DNA from 4 places in the Glutamicibacter sp. M10 genome. Region 2 is predicted to be linked to each of the others. Evidence: riboswitches for the same ligand, from Rfam matches in the RefSeq annotation. Region 2 holds a riboswitch; each other region holds the start of a gene.
The links. A riboswitch is a leader RNA that binds a small molecule or an ion and turns the genes downstream of it on or off. The one in region 2 is predicted to bind S-adenosylmethionine.
Positions count from the first base shown of each region.

Region 1: linked by a shared signal. The riboswitch ahead of N6V40_RS16810 (hypothetical protein) and the one ahead of N6V40_RS01185 (ABC transporter ATP-binding protein) in region 2 are both predicted to bind S-adenosylmethionine.
Region 3: linked by a shared signal. The riboswitch ahead of N6V40_RS05630 (OsmC family protein) and the one ahead of N6V40_RS01185 (ABC transporter ATP-binding protein) in region 2 are both predicted to bind S-adenosylmethionine.
Region 4: linked by a shared signal. The riboswitch ahead of N6V40_RS02995 (flavin reductase family protein) and the one ahead of N6V40_RS01185 (ABC transporter ATP-binding protein) in region 2 are both predicted to bind S-adenosylmethionine.

Region 1 covers NZ_CP104918.1:3,475,599-3,480,093, forward strand. Annotated here, with positions in the region: gene speB (agmatinase) at 1-403, opposite strand, end outside; gene N6V40_RS16795 (hypothetical protein) at 631-1,047, opposite strand; gene N6V40_RS16800 (helix-turn-helix domain-containing protein) at 1,142-1,705, opposite strand; gene N6V40_RS16805 (DinB family protein) at 1,879-2,451, shown strand; SAM riboswitch class IV at 2,537-2,650, shown strand; gene N6V40_RS16810 (hypothetical protein) at 2,664-2,930, shown strand; partial or broken gene N6V40_RS16815 (VIT1/CCC1 transporter family protein) at 2,962-4,064, shown strand; gene N6V40_RS16820 (LOG family protein) at 4,084-4,495, opposite strand, start outside.
Region 2 covers NZ_CP104918.1:233,098-237,592, forward strand. Annotated here, with positions in the region: gene ggt (gamma-glutamyltransferase) at 1-127, shown strand, start outside; gene N6V40_RS01175 (LLM class flavin-dependent oxidoreductase) at 212-1,612, opposite strand; gene N6V40_RS01180 (acyl-CoA dehydrogenase family protein) at 1,664-3,004, opposite strand; SAM riboswitch class I at 3,020-3,111, opposite strand; SAM riboswitch class I at 3,379-3,481, shown strand; gene N6V40_RS01185 (ABC transporter ATP-binding protein) at 3,487-4,296, shown strand; gene N6V40_RS01190 (aliphatic sulfonate ABC transporter substrate-binding protein) at 4,378-4,495, shown strand, end outside.
Region 3 covers NZ_CP104918.1:1,151,112-1,155,606, reverse strand. Annotated here, with positions in the region: gene N6V40_RS05635 (DEAD/DEAH box helicase) at 1-1,038, opposite strand, end outside; SAM riboswitch class IV at 1,153-1,273, shown strand; gene N6V40_RS05630 (OsmC family protein) at 1,307-1,861, shown strand; gene N6V40_RS05625 (L-idonate 5-dehydrogenase) at 1,936-2,991, opposite strand; gene N6V40_RS05620 (SDR family oxidoreductase) at 2,981-3,751, opposite strand; gene N6V40_RS05615 (MarR family winged helix-turn-helix transcriptional regulator) at 4,360-4,495, opposite strand, start outside.
Region 4 covers NZ_CP104918.1:601,675-606,169, reverse strand. Annotated here, with positions in the region: gene dnaB (replicative DNA helicase) at 1-330, opposite strand, end outside; gene N6V40_RS02995 (flavin reductase family protein) at 981-1,481, opposite strand; SAM riboswitch class IV at 1,578-1,695, opposite strand; gene N6V40_RS02990 (long-chain-fatty-acid--CoA ligase) at 2,038-3,645, shown strand; gene N6V40_RS02985 (PaaI family thioesterase) at 3,663-4,079, shown strand; gene N6V40_RS02980 (dihydrofolate reductase family protein) at 4,125-4,495, shown strand, end outside.

The sequences.
Region 1 (4,495 bases), 290 kb from region 2:
CGATGGTGTGGTCGCCACCGATGGTGACCAGGGTTGAACCGTCAGAAGTTAGCTCCAAGGCTTCTTCCTGAATCGTTTCGATAGCTTCATTGATGTTGAACGGGTTTACCGCGAGGTCACCGGCGTCAACTACCTGGCTCTGAGCAAAAGGCGAGGTGTCGGTGGCTGGGTTGTAAGGGCGGATCAGGCGCGAGGATTCACGGACGTGGTTGGCACCAAAGCGTGCACCTGGACGGTAGGAAACACCGGTATCAAAAGGCACACCAATGATCTTGATGTCAGCGCTCTGGACCTGGTCCAGACGCGGCAGACGGGCGTAGGTACCGGCGCCGGCGTAGCGAGGGATCATCGCTGCATTGATTGGCCCCAGCTTGCCGTTTTCCTCGATGCGAACTTCTTTCATGCTCTTGCCCTCCTGGCACTTATTCGGCAACTGCCATAGTTGCCTAATATGAAACTTACGTTTCCCATTATGCTATTTTGTTGGCGAGGTCACGTCAAGACTCAGAGCACCAAAATAGTGACTATGACGCGAATTCCGGGGCAAAAGACAACAAAAGCCGTAGCCCTACAAGGGGCTACGGCAGCATTTGACGATCCTGAGCACTGAAGGCAGAACGTCTAAAAATTCTATTCTTGGCGAAGGTACTTCCTGGTGGCTTTGATCATTGCTCGATCCAGCTCGTGGATTGCCACGCAAAAGCCGGTGGAAAGAATGAGAGATTTGAGCATAAGTTCACCGGGATCATCGGCCACGTAAACCAGCTGAATTGGACCCACAAGAACGAGAAGAACCATCGTCCAGACGGCATATGGCCAAGAAGTATGGGCTTGAGCCATTTGAGGGAAGCGTGCACGCCGCCGGATGGTGCGCATTCCGATTATCACAATCACCACAGCGATGATGACCGCGCCGATGAAAAAGAAGTTGCGCTGGGTACGAATCCACGTCAAGGTGGTGCCCGCGAGTAAACCAAGGAACACCGAAGCCCACCAGCCGATAGAGCGTAGCTGGTTCTGGGTGCCAATTGTTTCGCTAGTACTCACGCCACTCCTATCGCTCGCCGCACCATGTGCGTACGGTGAACACACCTTTTTAGAATACGCGCTTGAACGCATCGGCACGAGTAAGGCTCCCCGGTTAGAGGATCAAGGTCCACGTCACCAAGGCCACTTCATCGGCTTCATTTTCCCAGCTATGCGGCTCGCGCCCTGGGAAGGTCATAGTGTCTCCGGCTTGGAGTTCAACGCGTTGATCCGGCAACACTAAAGTGAACCTCCCCGAGATCACATGCAAAACTTCCAGTTCACAGTCCACCGAATACAGTTCGGCTTCACCAACACCCTTGGGCGCGATTTCAGCGCGAATCATCTGAACCCGCCTTTCGCTACGCGGTGTCACCAATTGCTCAGTGATTCCTTCTCCGCCTAGGGACACCCGTGGCGCTTCGGCCAATCGCACCAACATCGTTTCAGGCACTTCAAATAGCGTTCCCACTTCAATGCCGAGCACTTCGCATAGTTTCAGCAGCGTTGAAACCGAAGGGCTGGTCAGATCTCGCTCAACACGCGAGAGAAAGCCCTTGGTCAATCCGGACAGTTCAGCAACCTGGTCGATGGTCATCCGCTGCCTTTGGCGCACCCCGCGTAGCCGTGAACCAATATTGATTGCAGCACCGGTTGATTCCACGGGCAGGGTCTTCATATTTTTGCTCCATCGCCTCTGTTGTTCCGACGCACTAGGCGTCTTCCTGCCATTTGCCTAAGTCAGCAGGCAGGTTTACCAATAGTAAACAGACCCTAGCTGGGGTGCGTCAAATATGTCGCACACCACAACAACTGCTGTTCGCTGAGCAGCCGGCTGATTACACTCGGCATATGATGAGCAGCAAAGAGCTTTTGCGTGAATACCTCAACGACGCCCGCAACGCGGTGATCTATAAAGCTCAGGGACTGAGCGATCACTTGGCCCGCAAGCCACTGACGCCCACCGGCACGCATGTTCTTGGCGTAGTACATCACTTGGCCATCACCGAATACGGATACTTCGGCCAGTGCCTGGGCCGAGAAATCAACAACCCCTATGTGCAAGAACTCACGGACTCCGACGATCCGCAAGCCGACTTTTTACCGCCAGCACACTTCACCGCCGGCGACATCATTGATTTTTATCAACAGGCGGTCGCATTCTGCGAACAGAGCATCGCGTCCCTGCCATTGGATGCACCGGCCGAAGTGCCATGGTGGATTCGCCGCCGGCACACCACCTTGGAACAGCTCATGATTCATATGATCGCTGAAACCTCCCGGCACGCCGGGCACCTTGATATCGTGCGCGAACAGCTTGATGGCTTCACCGGTCTTCGCCCCGAAGCTCCCAACCTTCCCCGTATTCCACAACCCAGTGGGAACAGCAGTACACGAAGATCAACCAGCTGTCCCAGACGCTAGACGCTGGGTCCAGCGCGGATGAAGGAAATATTTCAGGCTAGGACTTCACTGGCTTACTTGCACGGGAGTAGCATCGCAAGTGTTGCTTCACGAGACACGGCGTAAAGCTCCGACTTGACGTGCACCAACCCCAGATTCATGGGTGGTTCGGATGACGAAGCGGTCCGTTCACAATTTTGTGGCCGGGCAAGAACTCAGTGAGAGCGCATCCCATGGCATATTCCGTCCTGCCCATCATCGACCGCCAAACCGGACAAGTTCAGTTCAAGGTCCAGGGCCAATGGCACATTCGATACGTGTGCGATCCAGCTCGCTTAGAATTGCTCATCGCCCGATCCGCGCGCCGCCCGATCTTTGAACCGGCGACCTCGCAGCTAGTACTTTCCATTGCTAGCTCCGGTCAGCCCGAGGGGCAGAGCATCGCTTTTAGTCTTGCCAAATTCCCAAGTCTGAGACCGCTGTCTAAACTGGGTAGCTGATCCGTTATCTGCCAAGAGAGCTGTATTCGTGATGCCGAACCAGTCAGCAACCGAACCTACCCGCGCCCAAATCCAACGTTGGCGCAAGTATCTGGCCGACGAGGTCGCTGAAGGTGCCATCTATCGGACCCTAGCCCAAAAGAAAACTGGGCAAGAGAAGCAAATCCTTCTAGGTCTGGCCGCGGCCGAAGCACGCCATGAGGAACACTGGCGACAAAAACTAGGTGTCCACGCCAAGACGGTCCGCCCCTCCTTGAGGCGCACCATCTTGCGTTTTTTGGCGCTTAGCTTCGGTTCGGTGTTCGTTTTGGCTATGGCACAGCGCTCTGAGAGCAGCTCCCCTACCGCGATGATCAGGACGCGACCGCGCAAATGGCCGCCGACGAAGAGGTCCACGAAGAGGTAGTGCGTGCTTTGGCCACCGCCGGTCGCGCTCAGCTTTCGGGCAACTTCCGCGCCGCCGTATTTGGCGCCAATGACGGTCTAGTCTCCAACTTGGCGCTCATCATGGGTATTGGCGCCACCGGCGTTTCTTCCACTTTTGTCTTGTTCTCCGGCATTGCCGGGCTGCTGGCCGGAGCATTATCGATGGCCGCTGGCGAATTTGTTTCCGTGCGTTCTCAACGAGAGTTACTCACCGCATCCCGGCCTACCCAGGTCACGCTCACCGCGGCCCCCGATCTGAATCTGGATGCCAACGAGTTGGTACTGATTTACAAGGCTCGCGGAATGAACGATGAAGATGCTGAGCATCGCGCTGCCGAACGCATGGGCCTCTTCACCTGTGATTGCAACCCAGCCTTCTCGCTGAACCCGGAAGAGCGTTCCGAAGAGCTGGAGAATGAACATGAGGAGCTCGGCTCGGCCACCGGCGCCGCCGGCACCTCGTTCCTGCTCTTCGCTTCCGGTGCGGTCATCCCGATCCTGCCGTATATCTTCGGCATGAGCGGCCTGCCTGCCGTGATCCTCTCGGTGGCCCTAGTCGGAATTGCTTTGATGCTCACCGGCGCTATCGTAGGTCTACTCTCCGGAGCGTCCCCGATGAAGCGTGGGCTGCGCCAACTAGCCATCGGCTGGGGAGCTGCGGCAGTGACCTACTGCTTGGGACTCATCTTCGACGTACAGCTGGGCTAGAGCCAAGGAATTATTTGTCTCACCAGCGGGTACGCCGGCGTAGCGTGCTCATAGAACCAATAAATTCCATCGCTTCTTCGGCAGTATCTACCAGCGCAATTTTCTCTTCCATGACCCGGTCTGCGGCCAACGCCTTGAGCAAAGGCCAAGCTGGCATAGTTTCAGTCCAGTACTCGCGCCCTAGCAAGACCATGGGCACCACACGCGCGCCGGTGGCGTAGTAGTTTTCGCAGGCGTCTTGGAAGATTTCCTGCACCGTACCTGCAGCACCCGGCAGAACAATTAGTCCCCCGTTAGCCTGCTCCAACAAAATCGCTTCGCGAATAGAGTTGGTGAAAAATTTTGCGATCTTTGTTGCAAACAAATTCGGTGGCTCATGGCCATAGAACCACGTCGGCACACCTAATGACTGGTGGGTGCTCGGGAATCGA
Region 2 (4,495 bases):
CACCCCGCAGGCAGAAATTGGTGCGGTGGAAGCCGTAGAAATCAATGCTGACGGAACGCTGACGGCGGCAGCCGAACCAGTGCGCCGTGGCGGAGGTTCTGCCCTGGTGCTTGACCCAACCAAGTAAGTTTCTAACGCAAAAGCGTGGAGGCGTTGTTCACTTGAGTGAACAACGCCTCCACGCTTTGTAGCTAGCTAGGCCTTAGGAACTTTAGCTCTTGGCAGCCAAGCGATTGCTGATCTTGTACTTTGCAGCGCGGTGAGTTTCCTTCACGCGGTCCCCGGTACCGAAGAGCTTGTTGCGCAGCGAACCGTCGGCGTACTCACTCTTGTAGGCACCACGAGCCTGTAGCTCAGGAACTACGTACTCAACAACATCTTCGAAGGTTGCCGGGGTCACGGCGTAGGCGAGGTTAAAACCATCAACGTCGGTGTAGTCCACCCAATCAATGAGTTTGTCTGCAACCTCTGGGCCCGAGCCAACGGTGATTGGACCGAAGCCGCCAACACCAACCCATTCAGCAAGCTGACGGATGGTCCATGGGTTGCCGTCATCGCCGCTGGCCTTCTGGAAGGTCTCCACCGAGGACTGGATGGCGTTGGACTTCACGTTGGAACCCAGTGGCTCATCGGGATCCAACTCGGAGAGGTCAACACCCATCCAACCGGAGATCAGTACCTGTGCACCTTCGACGTCCGCGTAGGACTTGTAGTCTTCGTACTTGGCCTGAGCCTTTTCAGAGGTCTCATCGGTGATGATGGTCTGCATGGCGAAAATCTTCACATCGTAACGGTCGCGGCCAGCAGCCTCAACAGCGTCACGAATCTTGGTGACCGTAGCCTTGAGGATTTCGCGGGTAGGGCTGGTAACAAATACTGCTTCAGCGTTCTGTGAGGCGAACTTGATGCCACGTGAAGAAGCGCCGGCCTGGTAGATCACCGGGGTGCGCTGGGTGGACGGCTCAGTGATAGCAATACCGGGCACCTTAAAGTACTTGCCCTCGTGCTCAATATTGTGCACCTTTTCCGGGTCCGTGTAGATCCCGGTTTCCTTGTTGTTCTGAACCGCGTCATCTTCCCACGAGCCTTCAAGCAACTTGTAGACCACTTCGAGGTATTCGTCGGCGTGGTCATAACGCTCGTCGTGTTCCATCTGGTCTTCTTGGCCCATATTGCGGGCGGCCGAAGGCAAGTAACCGGTGACCACGTTCCAACCCACACGACCATCGGTGAGGTGATCCAAGGTAGCCAGACGACGGGCAAAAGCATATGGGTGCTCATAGGCGGTTCCGGCGGTGACGCCGAAGCCCAAGTTTTCAGTTACTGCAGCCATGGCCGAGACCAGCATCATCGGGTCATTAACCGGTGCCTGTGCGCCCGAGCGCAGTGGGGATTCGTTGGTGCCGTTAAAGACATCGTAGGTACCTAGTACGTCGGCAATAAACAGGCCGTCGAACTTACCCTTTTCTAGCACCTTCGCTAGGTGGGTCCAGTAGCCGATGGTGTTGTACGTTGAGGCTTTGTCATCTGGGTGACGCCACAGACCTGGCGACTGGTGCACCACGCAGTTCATGTCGAATGCGTTGAAGAGAATTTCGCGCTTCGTGCTCATAGGTGTTCTCCTTGCCGTGAATCTGTATTGGTGAAATTAGAAATTAGGCGCTTAGGCGCCGTAGTTTTGGTTGTTGCTGTCTTCGCCGGTGACCAAGAGACGTTGAGGCTGAACCGCATTGATTTCGTAGTCCCCCACGATGCGCGCCTTGTACATGGCCGGGTTGTGGGTGGCGATGGTTCGTGCGTTACGCCAGTGCCGATCTAGGTTGCACACAATGCTGGTTGATGAGGCCCCTAAACCGTCAAAGAGTTTGCTGGTTGCTCCGAGCACCAACGGTTGCACGATGGTCTGGGCGCGGTTAGCCGATAGTTCACAGACCGCGTAGCGTTCCTCGTCGTTCAGTCCTGGGTCTACCAGTGCTGCTTCAACTTCTAGTACTGCGCCAATCACTACCGAGTCGACGGCGAAGGACTCTGCTGAGACTTCGCCGACCAGCTGAAGTACCTGTGGTTCGCGGTAGGCCGGAACGCCGGTGCCGGTGGTGAAGATGCGGGTACGGTTCTGGACCGACTGGCGCAGATCGTTCAGCGCGGCGCGGGCAATACCTGCTTGCACTGCGGTGAGGACCAGCTGGTAGATCGCAGCTTCGGAGTCGTTAGTTGCCTGTGGGATAAAACAGTCCACGGGCACCTGATGGAACTCGGTGGTGCCGGTACCGGTCAGCCCCTGACCAAACCCATCCCAATCGTCAAGGATTTTTACGCCACTGCGTTGGGTGGAAACGACGGCAATCTGCCGGCCAGCCTTTTCTGGATGGGCCACTGCCACTGCGGTCCAGTCGGCAAAGATGGTGCCGGTGCAGTAATACTTTTCACCGTCAACTAGCCAGCGGCCCTCAGACTCGGTGACCTTGGTGTTCAGCGTACCTAGTGCGTTGCCGCCACGTTCGGTGTACGCATTGCCGACAATCTGACCGGCAGCAATACGGGTAACCCACTTGTTGCGCAGCTCTTGATCTTCAAGAATCAGAATGCTCTCCACAAAGGCGATGTGTGCTCGCCAGAGCTGGCCAACATGGGAATCAGCCTCGGAAAGTTCAATCAGCAGGCGGAACACGTCAACCAGACGTGCGCCGTAGCCGCCCTCAGAAACTGGAATGCGCAGCGCACCAAAGCGGTCGCGGTTCAGCAGGCCCACCTGTTCAAAGGGAAGCACGCGGTTGCGATCGCGGTCCCTTGCGGTAGACGCGATCTGCGCGAATACCGGACGGAAAATTTCAGCCAAACGGTCATACTGTTCATCCGCGCCCGGACCGGGTGTGACTTTGAGTAGTTGCCGGGTAGGCAGTTGCTCTTCGAAGTCATCTAGTCCCATGGCGCTAGCCTGCGAAGGATCGCTGAGCTGGTTGAAGTCCAAACCGGAAGAGTTCGGCGACTCGCCAAATGACATTGAAGTCCTCAATTCTTTCCATCGGTCCTGGCGGTAGCACCGTCCCGCGATTCGGGTGGTTGCTGCGGCGTCGTCGAGCCAGATCTCTCAGCCGCTCTGGATGGGTTGTCATTCATTTGTAGCCGTAACAAAGCAATCATTCCAAGCCACGAAGTCACATTTCATTGTTCAGACCAGGTGGCTTGACAGTTGCGTTGCACAGTCAATGACGCGTCATATCGAAGATGACTTGGCAAGAATCCCCAACTATCGATTAAACAGCCTTCTAATGAAATAAATAACGAAATAACCCGCGCATGTGACGTAGTTATCGAAGATTTTTCATGTTACGCAAGATTTGCTTTCAAATCGTTCGAAAGCCTGTAATGGACACGTAACCATCCCGAGCGGCCGAGAGATCTGGCTCAGTGACGCCGCAGCAACCACCTATGGATGACACACTCCATAGGCCGGTGCTACCGCCAGGACCGATGGAGATGATCATGGCTCTTAGCCTTGCACTGCCTCAAGCGCACACCTCGACCGCTTTAGACGTGGAATTCAGCAATGTTTCGCGCACCTTCACCACCAAAAGTGAAAGCCGCGCGGTCCTCAGCGATATCAACTTGCAGATCCCCGCGGGCCAAGTTGTTGCGATCCTTGGTGCTAGCGGCTGCGGCAAGTCCACACTGCTTCGCGCGGTCTCCGGGTTGGACCAACCATCCACCGGATCCATCCGTACCGGAAAACGCAACGTAGATGGCATCAACGAACTATGTGCGGTCGCATTTCAGGAACCACGACTACTACCGTGGCGATCGGTCCGAGAAAATATCGCTTTGGGCCTCGCGCCAGGTACCAGCAAGGCCGACGGTGCTGAACTGATTGATGAATTAATCGAGCTGACCGGGCTCAGCCACGCGACAGATCTTCGCCCGCGCGAAATTTCAGGTGGTATGGCTCAGCGCGTCTCGCTGGCTCGTGCCTTGGCACGGCGCCCTGGAGTGCTGCTACTTGATGAACCCTTCGGCGCACTGGACGCTTTGACGCGGCTGAAAATGCAAGATCTATTGCTCTCCATCCATGCTTCCTTCCCCACCACAATTCTTATGGTCACCCACGACGTGGACGAGGCGTTGACCTTGGCTGACCGAGTCATCGTCCTGGGACGTGAGGGTCAAGATACCGCGGCCACCGTCATTAAAGAACTCTCAATGAGCGCTTCTCATCCTCGCAAACACAACGAAGATCAGTTCATCGCTCACCGCGCAGGATTGCTTCGACTTCTTGGTGTGGACCCGACTAACCATTGACGTTTAACACCGATTCCCCCTGATCTACTCCATCAGCGACATAGCTGTCGCTTACCCGCACGCACAATTTAGAGGATTATTATGCTTTCGCACCGCTTCACTCGACGTACCGCACTTGCCACCGCAGCACTGTTGATCGGGGCTACTGCCCTGACCGGTTGCGCCGGAGAAAACGCTACGGCCTCAGGATCAGATAAGA
Region 3 (4,495 bases), 920 kb from region 2:
CTGAACTCCAGAAGCAATAAAAGAGGCAAGTTCCGCTGAAACAGGCTCAGCAAATTCTGCCAGTCCCCAGTCTTTGGCCTTGGTCAACGGCTTAGCCGAGTACACCAAAAAAGTCGGTGGATTTCCGACAGGGAGTACATGTGAATCTTGTGGATCAGGCGCGGAAATGAACCCTTCCATGGTCAAGCCATCTTCACCCCGGCGCAGATCTACAAAAGCATTGGCCGGCTCAGGGCTGAAGGTCACAGCGGGCTTGGCGTTGCTACTTCCGTTGATGATCTGCACTCCGGCTGCTTGCAGCGCGGTGAAGGCTTCGAGCAAATCTTTGCCCGGTAGATCCATTAACGAGATCCAGTCTTTAACATCCCAGACATAGCCGTATTTTTGCTTTTCAGCCTGCTCTCGTAGCTGGTCTAGTTCGCTCATGGCACGGCGCTGTTCTTTGGAGAACCGCTTGTCAAAGGCCACAGACTTCCAGCTTACTCCGGTCTGAATCCATGGGCTCTTGGTACCTTGTCGCGCCGGGCGAGCCTGAAGGGTCAGGGCATCATCGCTACCGTAGCGTGGTTCGCTAACGATTTTTAGAATGAGGCCCAGCGGCTCTTGGGCGACGTCCGGTTCATCATCGATGACGGGCAATAGGCGGTTAAGACTACGTTCCCACTGCGGCACCGCTTGACGTTGCCAGTCATGCGGCCGCCCCGCACCGTCGGTAACGTACAGAGGCTCATCATCTTCGTTAATGGTTTCAATCAATAACGCGGCGACTTCTTCGCAGCGAGTACTGGTGGGGTGTTTGCTGCAACCACCTTCAAATGAAATCCCTTGCGCTTCAAATCGGAAGGTTGCGTTCACCTGCGCGCCGAGCACCTGTCCGCGCACTTGAGTAAGACCGGCTTCAACGTGGCGTTCAACGTGCGAGACCTTTCCCGACTGATAGTAGAACGCACCAATCTCCAACGTGTCCTGGTCCAGTACCAAGTCCAAGTTTTTGATAGTCAGCTGGTATTCCATATCCGCCAATCGTTGTGTACGCAATAGAGCCGGTTGCTACCCTCCATCCTATCGACGGTTACCGACAGCTTCGTAATGACGAAAAGTTAAGCGAATGCTTTACTCGCAGCGGTACTCAAGGATAAAAATGAATCACTGAATCACGAGTTCCACTCACTACGGCCCTGGCTGAGTGGACGGCAACCCTCTAGCCATTGTGCCGGGTGCCCCAGGTGAAGATTCGACGCATCCTGAGAGTCAAGAAGCGTAAACGATGGCGCACCCTTGCGTCAGAAAAGGGAGAACACCTCTTATGCCTACCGCAACCAAGAAACTTTCCGTGGCCGAAGATCGCTCTGCGCGCTTACAAGAAGCTGGCACTGGATGGGGTGAACGCATTTCGGCAGCCCCACAGAGCGCACAACTCACCTTTAGTGTTCGCGGCGAAGGATTCGACTCTGTAGCCAGTAACATCAGGGCCGGCAAGCACAGCTTTACCGTTGATGAACCAGCTGCACTGGGAGGCAGCGACATCGCGGCCAGCCCGGTGGAATATGCCTTGGCAGCGTTGGTTTCCTGCCAAGTAGTTGTTTACCGTCTGTACGCGGAAAACTTGGGCATCCAAGTAGATGATGTGCAGATCACCGCTGATGGCCAGCTTGATGTTCGTGGCCTGTTTGGCATTGATGAAACAATTCGTCCGGGCTTCTCCTCCGTGGACTTGCAGGTGCACATTGCGGGTCCTGAATCCGCAGAGCGTTATGAAGAACTACGCCAGGCTGTGGATGCTCACTGCCCAGTATTGGACTTGTTCGTCAACCCGGTGCCGGTGACTACCTCGGTGCACGTTGTTGAAGCTAATAATTAGTCTCAGCTGAACCAAAAAACGCACTGCGGTGACCCGAATTTCAGGGCCACCGCAGTGCGTTTTACAGTAATGGATTATTCGCTAAGGAAATCCAGTAGGACCTTGCCCGAGGTGGAAGCATCCTTGGCCGTTTCAAAGGCTTCAAGACTTTGGCCCACTGGGAACTCGTGGGTGACAGCATCCGAGATCCGTAACGACCCGTCGGCCAAGGCAGCAAGAACGTGGTCAATTTCGTCGTTAAAACGGAATGAACCGACGAGTTCTAGTTCACGGGTGATGACAAGCGAGATCAGTGCTGGCTGCTCACCGGTTGGTAGCAGGCCAACCATGACTACTCGTCCACCGCGCGTAGCACCGCGTACTGCCGAGGCCAGACCACGGTAGTTGCCACTAGCCTCGATCACCACGTCGGCATTAACCTTGCCGATGGACTCTTGATCATCCGCCCGCAGGGTTGAGGTCGCACCGAGCTTTGTTGCGATCTGAAGTGGCTTGTCATGCATGTCCACCGCAATGATTTCTGCGGCTCCGGCGCGCTTGAGCACGGCGACTGCCAAAGCTCCAATGGGGCCGGCACCGATGACCAGTGCGCGCTTTCCAGCAACATCTCCCGCACGTGAAACTGCATGCCAGGCCACTGCTGCTGGTTCCGCCAACGCGGCATCACGTAGTGAAAGGGACTCGGGTAGAGCGCGCAACATCCGAGCAGGTAGGTTGACCTCGCGGGCGAACGCACCTTCGGTGTGTGGATAGCGGGCTGCAGATCCTAAATAGGTGCAGCCTGGAGACAGGTTGGGACGTTCGGTTGGATAAGGTTCTCCAGTTTCGCCGGGAGTTGCCGGATGCACGGCGACTTTGGTGCCGGCGGCTGGCCCAGTGCCATCGGCGGCCGTCTGCAGGACGGTGCCAACAATCTCGTGGCCTAAGACCATAGGTGCTTTAAGAATGGATTCACCGGCAGCACCATGGCTCCAGTAATGCAGGTCTGATCCGCAGATACCGCCGTAGGCGATGGAAATGCGTGCTTCATCTGCAGCCGGTGCGGCTAGTTCGATCTGCTCAACGCGTAGATCCCCTGCCGCGTGGGCAACAACGGCTTCGGTGCTAGTAGCTAGGGTGTTAGACGACAACGCTCATGCCTCCGTCGATAAAGATAGTCTGTCCGTTGACGTAGTTGGAACCATCCGAGGCCAGCCATACGGCCGGGCCCGCCAAGTCCTCAACGGTTCCCCAACGGGCTGCTGGTGTGCGGCCCAAGATCCAAGAGTTGAACTTCTCATCATCAACGAGGTTCTGGGTCATTTCGGTGTGGATGTAGCCAGGTGCGATGCCATTAATTTGCAGTCCGGAACCAGCCCATTCGGCGGTCATGGCGCGGGTGAGGTTTCGCAGGCCACCCTTGGCCGCGGTGTACGCGGAAATGGTGGGGCGCGCCAGGTCGGTTTGTACCGAGCAGATGTTGATGATCTTGCCTTCACCGCGCTGCACCATGCCACGGGCAACTTCGCGTCCTACCAAGAACGCGCTGGTCAGGTTGGTATCAATGACGCGCTGCCAGTCAGCTAGTTCCAGCTCAAGCATTGGCACACGGTGCTGAATTCCAGCGTTGTTGACCAAGATGCGGATGGCACCGATGTTCTTTTCGATGGCCTCGATATTTTCACGTACTGCCGCGTCATCAGTGACGTCAAAGCATGCACTGTGAATTTTTTCGGTGCCGTAATGGCTGCTAAATTCGGCAACGGTTTGGGCCAAGCGTTGCTCATCGCGTCCATGAAGAATGACGGTCGCGCCGGCATCGGCTAGCGCTCGGGCAAGTTCGCGGCCAATGCCGCGGGAGGACCCGGTGACCAGGGCCAAACGTCCGGATAGGTCAAAAAGTTGACTCATGAATTCCCTCGCAAGAAGTGTCGATAATTCACCGACGGGAACCCATCACCGGCCTTGGCCTAGTGGTGTATCCAAAAAGTAGCCCCGTCGCTCCCTCAAAAGATATCAGATATATGTAACGCACGTTGCAATAAAGTACGATTTATGAATTGCTGGACGAGCAGTTGATGGCTTAAAGAATCTCCAGCCGCCATGGGTGGCTGGGAATGCTTTTCCGCAAGTTCGGCAGGGTCACCCTGTCGAGCAGCGCACATTTCCGCCAGTCACACTATGGGTCCACGAAAACTAACTTTTCGCGATGGAACAGTTTTTGAATACCAGAACGTTCTCATTTGCCACCATTCGGCACTCACCGGTGAGCACGAGACGACCTTCTGGCGCGATACCCTCCAGAGTTCGGAACGAAGCTTTAGCCTTGGATCCATAAGGAAGAACTAAAACTGCAAGTAGCTCGCCGTGCGATCGATCGGATCCCTCAATTACCGGCGTCGAGTACATGCTTTGCCCCGCGCGAGGTGAGGTCAATTCGACGGCAAGTTTGCGCCCAAGGTAATTCTTTTCAGATGCTTCCGGATCTTCAAGGAACTCATTGAGCAACGCCCCTGATGTCAATCATTAGCCACTTCGTTTCCGGTGCGTTCTGCAGGCAATAGCTCCGCCAGCCGATCAAGGACCACCCGCAGATGCTCGCTTTCTTCGGCACCGAGCAATTCAACAACCCGTTCTTCAAGGTCATCTACGATG
Region 4 (4,495 bases), 370 kb from region 2:
AGCGTTCGCAGCGGTTGGGACTTGCTGGATGAGGTTGTGCAGATATGCGGCTCCACCAATACGTGAGATCTCTCCACGTTTGGTCAGTAAGTCAGCAACGGTCACCGCATCGGCTGGTTCTCCTCGACCATAAAGATCGATGATTGCTTCGTAAATGGATTCGTGAGCGGGACGATAGAAATCGGTGCCACGCAGTGCTTCAACTACGTCTGCAATGGCGTCCTTGGAGAGCATCATGCCACCGAGCACGGACATTTCCGCCTCGATGTCCTGTGGCGGCTTGCGCCCCGCGTCGGATTCCCGTGCCTCGTAAACCGGCTCAGCACTCATTACAGCCACTTCCATCCCTATTGAACCGCTGGGAAAAACTTCCTTGCCAGATGGCAACGCTCCATCATGTCAGTCGATACCGACAACTGAAAAAGCGTCTGTGGATATTTCTGTCCCAAAGTCAACACTAAGACCGTTATTTGCTCACGTAAACCTCGTTATCCACAGCGCCTGTGCATAACATGGCCTGACTTGTGGACTGCCCTGTTCACTAACTGGGGAGAACCCTGTGGATTAATAACTATTACCATTCGGTAATATGTTTTGACTTGGGTGTTTGTGTTTACACAGCTGTGGACAGAAAAATATTTTGTTGAAGCTTGCGGCACCCTTCGCAGAGTTATCAACAGCCAAAAACACCCGGAATTCGGGGTTATTAGCGATATGCACAGAGTTCTACACACATCACCCACAAGCGTGTGGATAACCCTGTGGATAGTGAGATTCTCCTAAAACCCTTAGTCACCGTAGGTTAAGCGGTTCACTTGACCCTCAAAAACGACGTCGTCCACATTTCTTTGCCCCAAGGCATCTTTTGTCCCCGTGGATAACTCACCACATCATCAAAATGCTGCCGTCACGCAAAAACGCTCCGGGTGGAACACCGCGTGTTCCGTCCGGAGCGTTTGAGCAACTAGCTAGCTGAAGTATTAGACGAGTTCAGGAACTGGGATTGAATGAAATCGTGAATCATGGAAGATCTGTGGCGAATGTTCGGAGGCGTGGTGCCCGTGCACTTCCAAGAAGACGACCCAGTGATCACCAGCTTCAACTTCGTTGTAGATGGAAGTCTCCAACCACAATGTGGATTCTTCGATAAACAGCGCACCCTGGTCAGTGACGGCAGTGTCTACACCACGGAAGCGGTCGCCGGTCTTTGAGGCGAGCTGCGCGCATACTCCCCCATTGCGGTCGCTAAGCACTGAGACGCCAATGTGGCCAGCTTCGCGTAATTTGGGCCAGGTGTTAGAAGTTTTCTGTACTGCAAACATCACCAGCGCAGGTTCCAACGAAACACCAACGGTGAACGACGAAGCGATAATTCCGGTTTTTACACCGTCAATCTCGGCGCAAAGAGCTGCGATGCCTGAGGGGTGCTGAGCGAAAACCTTGCGGAGCGTCAGCGGGTCAAGTTCACGATTCAATGACATGGCTCGATTCCTTCTGGTCTTGCCCACGGCGCTGAAGAGACCCGAGCAAACGGTTCGGCGTCCCCGAATCCACTTCTCACTGATCATTCACGCAGTGCGCGGTACTTGTTTCAACACCATTTAGCGCGAAACCGAATCCTCACCTGGAGCACCCCACTACCGTAGAGAGGGTTGCCGATCAGCAAGCCAGGGCTTATAGCTGATGCTCTTGATTCTGTTTAAAACGATATGGGTCATGACGAAGTATCGTCAAACAAATCACTTCGTAAATCGCAATATTCAATGATTCATTCGACGCATAGGCCTATATCGAGGTGTCTGGCAGTCAATTATTCAGAAGATGTGTGATCCATGACGCAATCCGCTTATCGATGACATCCTGCCCAGCTCGGTCACCAAGGCCGCTTCAACGCTTTTCTGGGGCCGCTCACCGTAATGAAACCGGGTTTCTTTCTCTGGCGTTCAGGTTCATGCCACGATAAAAGATGCAGTGTTATGCGTCACACCATTCATTGCCTGCCGCCGTTGCCAGAGATGATGAGTGAAGGATGCCTCCATGGTAGAAATTCAGGCCAACCATTCAGAACTAACCCCGTTGCGTTTCCTTGAACGCTCGGCCGAGGCCTACCCCAGCAAGACCGCCATCATTCATGGGACTCGTAGTTATACCTACAAAGAATTCGAAACTCGGGTGCACCGTTTTGCTCAAGTACTAGCCGAGCGCATCGAACCCGGTGACCGAGTAGCGGTCTTGGCACCAAATACTCCTGAGATGTTGATGGCTCACTACGCCGTGCCGCTAGCTGGGGGTGTGCTCATCGCTCTGAACACGCGACTCTCCGCCCACGAGCTGCAGTACATCATCGACCATTCGGGAGCGAAGCTCCTCCTGGCCGATACCGAATTACTGGAGAACACCAAAACCCTGCGACGCGAAAACCCCGGCCTGCAGGCACTGATTGAGATCACCGACGACCAGTTCACCTCCCCACGCCCGAACGTGGAAGTTGATGGAACCTTGGAGCAATTGCTGTCTACCGCCAGCGACGAGAAACTGCCCTATGCGATCGCGGACGAGCGCTCTGCCATCGCCTTGAACTACACCTCGGGGACCACGGGAAAGCCCAAGGGTGTGCTCTACTCGCACCGCGGCAGCTACCTAAACTCTCTGGGTGAAGCGCACCATCAGGGCCTTAGCTCAGCGACCCGATACCTCTGGACGCTACCGATGTTTCACTGTAACGGCTGGTGTACACCCTGGGCAGTGACCGCAGTTGGTGGCACCCATCTATGCCTGCGTGGAGTGCGTGAAGATGCAGTGTGGGATGCCATCGAGAACCTCGGAACTACTCACCTGTGCGGTGCCCCGACTGTTTGCTCGATCATCGCCGACTCGACTCGGGCGCACCAACTTCAGGCTCCGCTGCGCATCACCACCGCTGGAGCTCCACCGTCCCCGGCCATCATTTCCAAGTTGCAGAAACTGGGCATCGAAGTCGTTCACGTCTATGGGCTGACCGAAGTGTATGGCCCCTACACAGTCTGCGAATACCAAGAAGAATGGGATCAGCTAGAGCCGGCCGAACGCGTGGCCAAGCTAGCCCGCCAAGGCGTCGGAATGATCACCGCGGAGTCGGCACGCATTGTTGATGAGAACATGTTCGACGTTCCTGCCGATGCCCAGACTATGGGCGAAATCGTCTTGCGCGGTAACAATGTCATGATCGGCTATTACCGAGACGAAGAAGCAACCGCACAGGCCTTTGCCGGCGGATGGTTCCACACCGGCGACTTAGGCGTCATGCATCCCGACGGCTACATTCAGGTGCGCGACAGGGCCAAAGACATCATCATTTCCGGTGGCGAAAACATCTCAACCATCGAAGTGGAACAAGCTTTGGCTTCCCACCCCGAGGTACTGGATCTGGCCGTTGTTGGCATCGCCGATGAGAAGTGGGGCGAACGTCCCGTGGCCTACGTGATCCGAGCCAGCGACTCCACCTTGAGCGCGCAAGATCTGATCGATTTCGCCAAGCAGAAACTTGCTGGCTACAAAGTTCCGCGCACCATCGTTTTCCCGCAGGATTTGCCGCGTACTTCAACGGGTAAAGTGCAAAAGAACGTACTACGAGCCCAAGCGCTTGAACAGCTTAATAAGAACTAAATGTTTTGGAGTCAGCTATGAGTTCCACCAACCAACCAATCCCCGATAAGACCAGCCGGTTCACCGATAGTGTCGGTCTTATCTTTGATGAAGTCTCAGCCACACTTGTCCGTGGGCACGCGGAGCTGAACGAAGACCACCACACACCTTGGGGAGTGGTCCACGGAGGCATTTACGCCACCATGGTTGAAAGCGCTGGCAGTGTGGGAGCCAGTTACGCGGTGGCCGAGCGCCAGCAGTTTGCCGTTGGTGTTCATAACGCCACCGACTTCCTCCGCCCCTCCACCGGAGCACATGTGCAGGTCGAGGCCAAGGCCCTTTTCCAAAGCAAAACTCAGCAGCTCTGGGACGTTGTTATTACCGATACGGCTACGGGCAAAGTACTTTCGCGCGGACAATTGCGCACCCAGAACGTAGATTTGCCCAAATCTTGAGCGTAATCTGATGGCATCTAGCGGATCAGCCTCGGGAGGCTCATTATGAGTGCCACCTATACCTTTGATGTGTTCAGTAGTCTTGATGGTTTCGGCAGTGCCGGTGGCGACTGGGGAGGATACTGGGGCAAACAAGGACCGGAGCTACTTGCTCGACGCCTTGAGCTCTACGGCCAGGAGTGCCACATGGTTTTTGGGGCGAATACTTTTCGTTTGTTCTCCCAGTTTTGGCAGGAGATTGAACAGAATCCTGAAGTTGAAGATCCTTGGGGCGTTGCCATGCATGAGCAACCCGCCACGGTCATCTCCACAACGCTTAGCGACCCACTGAAGTGGCCACAGGCCACCTTGGAGCGGGCCGATGCCGTGGAGGTGGTCAGGCAATTAAAGGCCACCTCAGCGTTGCCCCTGCGATC